2 regions of the Cobetia sp. SIMBA_158 genome follow, and region 2 is predicted to be linked to the other one. Evidence: predicted binding sites of a transcription regulator. Region 2 holds the regulator's gene; the other holds the start of a gene.
What was found. Region 2 encodes PhoB, which activates phosphate uptake and scavenging genes when phosphate is short. Its sites were predicted from a motif close to TGTCATANNNNTGTCANA; they were not measured.
Positions count from the first base shown of each region.

Region 1: R2R70_RS12725 (bifunctional 2',3'-cyclic-nucleotide 2'-phosphodiesterase/3'-nucleotidase) is a predicted target of PhoB. The motif match lies at 1,078-1,095, and genes of this name have one in related genera.

Region 1 covers NZ_JAWJYL010000007.1:221,264-223,465, reverse strand. The annotation lists gene R2R70_RS12725 (bifunctional 2',3'-cyclic-nucleotide 2'-phosphodiesterase/3'-nucleotidase) at 1-941, opposite strand, end outside; gene R2R70_RS12720 (MFS transporter) at 1,133-2,202, opposite strand, start outside.
Region 2 covers NZ_JAWJYL010000005.1:266,580-268,781, forward strand. The annotation lists gene phoR (phosphate regulon sensor histidine kinase PhoR) at 1-995, opposite strand, end outside; gene phoB (phosphate regulon transcriptional regulator PhoB) at 1,003-1,692, opposite strand; gene ubiA (4-hydroxybenzoate octaprenyltransferase) at 1,916-2,202, opposite strand, start outside.

The sequences.
Region 1 (2,202 bases), on a different contig from region 2:
CCACCCACCTGAATCGGGCGTGCATCTGTCTGGCCGCTCACTACCCGCCACTGGCCCGAGGCATTGCTCAGTTCGAGATCCATCACGCCCACATGGCTGCCCCAATGCCCCGGCATCATCGCCGGCACGCCATTGAGGGTGCCCCTGGCGATATCGGCCCCCGGTACCTCGGCAAATTCCTCGCTGGGGAAGACGGCATGGGCATGCCCGAAGGCGATGCCATCGATGCCCTCGACCTGCGAGAGGTAATACACCGAATTCTCGGCCATCACCCGGTAGGGGTCGGTCGAGATGCCGGAGTGCGGGATGGCGATCACCACATCCGCGCCCGCCCGGCGCATCTCGGGCACCCAGCGCCTGGCGCTCTCGGTGATGTCCTCGGCCGTCAGGCGGCCCTGGAGGTGCTTGCGGTCCCAGGTCATCACCTGCGGCGGCGCGAAGCCGATATAGCCGATCTTCAATGTCTGAGCGTTGCCCTCACTGTCGGTGAAGGCATGGGCGGTGATCTGGTAGGGCGTGAAGTACGGCTCGCCTGTCGCGGCGTCCAGCAGGTTGGCGTTCACATAGGGGAACTGCGCGCCGGACAGCGCCCGATCGAGATACTCGAGCCCGTAATTGAATTCATGATTGCCGATATTTCCGACATCGTAATCCAGCTGATTCATGACCTTGTAGGCCGGGAAGACATCGCCCTCCTCTAGACCTTCTGCCGCCATGTAATCGCCCATCGGGCTGCCCTGGATGAGGTCGCCATTGTCCAGCAACACGCTGTTGGCCACCTCGGCACGCGCCTGCTTGATCAGACTCGCCGCGCGTACCAGGCCGATGCGCACGCTGGGACGGTCCTTGTAATAGTCGTAATCCATCACGTTGGCGTGGATGTCGGTGGTCTCGATCACGCGCAGTGACAGCGTCGCGGCATTGGCTGGCTGAGCGATCATGAAGATACCTCCGAGACTGGCCAGGCCAAGGATGGCTGCCCGTAGACGTGGCTTGCGCTGACGCCCAGGATGCTGCGCAACAGCTGGCGAGTCAGACGCCCGTTGATCTTCGCTAGCCGATGAAGCATTCGCCATCTCTCACTTCCTTGTCATGGGGGGATGTGCCAGTGCCCCTTGGGGGCAGCGCTCCATTATTCAGATGCCGACGCCTCAGGCAACTGGCGGTCCCTGCCCGCCAGCCAGCCGACACCCGCCATCAGCACACTGAGAAAGGCGCAGACCATCAGTGCCAGCTGCCAATTGCCCTGCATATCGTAGAGCGCGCCGATCAGCGGCGGCCCCATGGCCGCGAGCAGATAGCCAAGCGTCTGCGCCATGCTCGACAGCGACGCCGACTGCATGGCATCGCGCGCCCGCAGCCCCATGAATGACAAGGCGAGAATGAAGCTGGCTCCGGAGCCCGCGCCCAGCAACAGCACCCACACCAGTGCCCACTCCGGCATCAGCCATAGCCCGATGAATCCCGCCAGCGACATGCAAGGCGTCGCGAAGGCGATCAGGCGTTGATCCTTCAGGCGCGGCATCAGGGGCACCAGAATCAATCCCGGCAAGGCCGAAGCCAGCTGGAGTAGACCATGCAGCGAGCCCGCCTTCTCGGCCGAGAAGCCATTGTCCGCCAGCATGCTCGGCAGCCAGCTGTTGACGGTATAGAACAGCAGCGAATTGATGCCCATGAACAGCGTCACCTGCCAGGCCAGTGGCGAGTGCCACACGGCTGCCTGACGCACCGGACGCACGGCACCCTTCTCGACGTCCTTCTCGGCACCCTTCTCGGCTTCCTTCGCCGCCGCCGGCAGGGAGCGACGTGACAACTGCGGCCACCACACCCCCATCGTCACCAATGGCAAAACGACCACTATGAGCATCGCGTACTGCCAGCCAGCGCTGCTGCCCTGTGCCAACGGCACCATCAGCGCCGAGGCGATGGCGGCCATGATGCCCATGGTCAGCACATAGCAGGAGGTCAGCAGCGCGACATGCTGCGCAAAGCTGCGTTTGACCAGACTGGGCAGCAGTACATTGCCCACGGCGATACCCGCTCCGATCAGGCCGATACCCAGATAGAGGGCCAGCATGCTGCCCTGGACCCGCAGCGCGATGCCTGCGGCGATTGCCACCAAGGCGAGGAAGAGACTGCGTTCAAGCCCGAGCCCTCTGGCGAGGCGCGGCACCCAGGGCGAGACGATGACGAAGGCCAGCA
Region 2 (2,202 bases):
TAGCGCACCGCATTGAAGACCAGATTCGAGATCGCGCTGCGCAGTTCCTGCTCCTCACCGCGCAGTGACAGGCTGGCATCGGCTTCGATGGAGAAGGTGTGGCGCCCCTGGGACAGGCCTTCGGCGTCGTCGCGGATATGGCCGAGCAGGGCGCTCATGTCGATGCAGCGACCATTGTCGGACAGCTCGTCGGTTTCCAGGCGTGACAGGGTCAGCAGGTCCTCGACCAGGTGCTGCATGCGGTCGGTCTGGCTCTGCATCTGGCCCAGTCCACGCTGCCAGCGCGGTGGCAGGTCATCGGCGTAATCGGAGTAGGTCTCGAGATAGCCGGCCAGTACCGTCAGCGGCGTGCGCAGCTCATGGGAGACATTGGCCACGAAGTCGCGGCGCATCTCTTCCAGACGATAGAGGCGGGTGACGTCACGCAGCATGACCAGACGCTCGTTGTCACCGAACAGGGTGATGGAGATCTGCAGCGTCAGGTTGTCAGACAGCGGCGACTGGAGCGTCAGCGGCTCGCGGTAGGCCAGCCGATTGAAGTAGTCGATGAAGACGGGGTCACGCAGATAGTTGGTGATGTGCTGGCCGCGGTCGTGGCTGGCCTTGAGGCCGACCAGCTGCTCGGCAGCGCTGTTCCACCATTCCATGTCACCGTGGTTGTCCAGCATCACCAGGCCGTCGCGCATGGCCTCGGAGGATTCCTGGATACGGTTGAGGATGCTGCGCAGTCGCTCCTGAGCCTGACGCTGGCCCTTCTGGTAGCGGTAGAGACGATCGAGCAGGTCTCCCCAGACGCCATCGCCGGGCGGCGGCTCTTCATGGGGATTGGTGATCAGCCAGGTGTAGAGGCTCTTCAAGTGCTTGAGATGGACGAACAGATACAGCGAAAGACCCAGCGCCAGGCCCCAGCCCAGATGGCCCAGCAGGCCACCGATCAGGCCGAAGCCACCGGCAAGGTAGCCGAGGCGCCATAGCTCGTTGGTCCAATAGCGCATGAATCCCTCAGGCCTGAGCGCTGAAGCGGTAACCGGTGCCGCGGACGGTCTGGATCAGATGCTGATGGCCTGTGCCCAGCGCCTTGCGCAGGCGACGGATGTGCACGTCCACGGTGCGCTCCTCGACATAGACGTTGCCGCCCCATACCTGATCGAGCAGCTGACTGCGCGTGTAGGCACGCTCCTGATGCGTCATGAAGAACTGCAGCAGGCGATATTCGGTCGGGCCGACATCCAGCGAGTTGCCATGGGCGGTGACGCGGTGGCTGGCCGGGTCGAGCATCAGGCCCTCGACTTCCACCGCCTCCTCGACCCCCTTGGGAGTGGTGCGACGCAGCACGGCCTTGAGACGGGCGACCAGCTCGCGCGGCGAGAAGGGCTTGGTGATGTAGTCGTCGGCACCGGCTTCCAGGCCTTGAATCTTGTTGTCTTCCTCGCCCTTGGCGGTCAACAGGATGATCGGCAGCTCCGAGGTGGTCTCGTCACGCTTGAGACGCCGCGCGAGCTCCAGGCCACTGGTACCCGGCATCATCCAGTCCAGCAACAGCAGATCGGGCTTTTCATCGACGACGATGGCGTGGGCGTCCTGGGCATTGTCTGCCTCCAGCACGCGGTAATCCGCCATTTCGAGGGCAACGGCGATCATCTCGCGAATCGAGGATTCATCGTCGACAATCAGTACGGTCTTGGAGCTCATCGCTAGATCCCATGCAGCAGTCGGCGCACGCGCCAGAATGACAAGTCGATGACGATTACAACCCGCTTATATGACAACGAGATGACAACTGCCAGCATGGCAGCTTGCACGCAAGCCTGCCAGCCACCTTGGAGGCGCGGCAGGCAGGCATGAACCGTGGGCTGGGGAGCAACAGAGGGCAGGGGTCGCTTTAAATTAAATAATACTAATGTTTATGCAGGCGTCAGCTCATCGGCCAGGTCGCCAGGGCGATACCGGCGAAGATCAGCAGACCCGTCCAATGATTGTTGAGGAAGGCCTGGAAGCAGGGCGCACGCTCACGCTCCCGGATCAGACGTTGCTGCCAGACGAAGGTGACGGCGGCGGCGGCCAGCCCCAGCCAGTAGAAGATGCCTAGCACCAGCTGCAGGCCGATGCCGATCAACACCGCCAGCATGCCCAGCTGCAACAGACCGATCATCAGCTTGTCGGCACGCCCGAACAGCACGGCGGTGGACTTGATGCCCACCT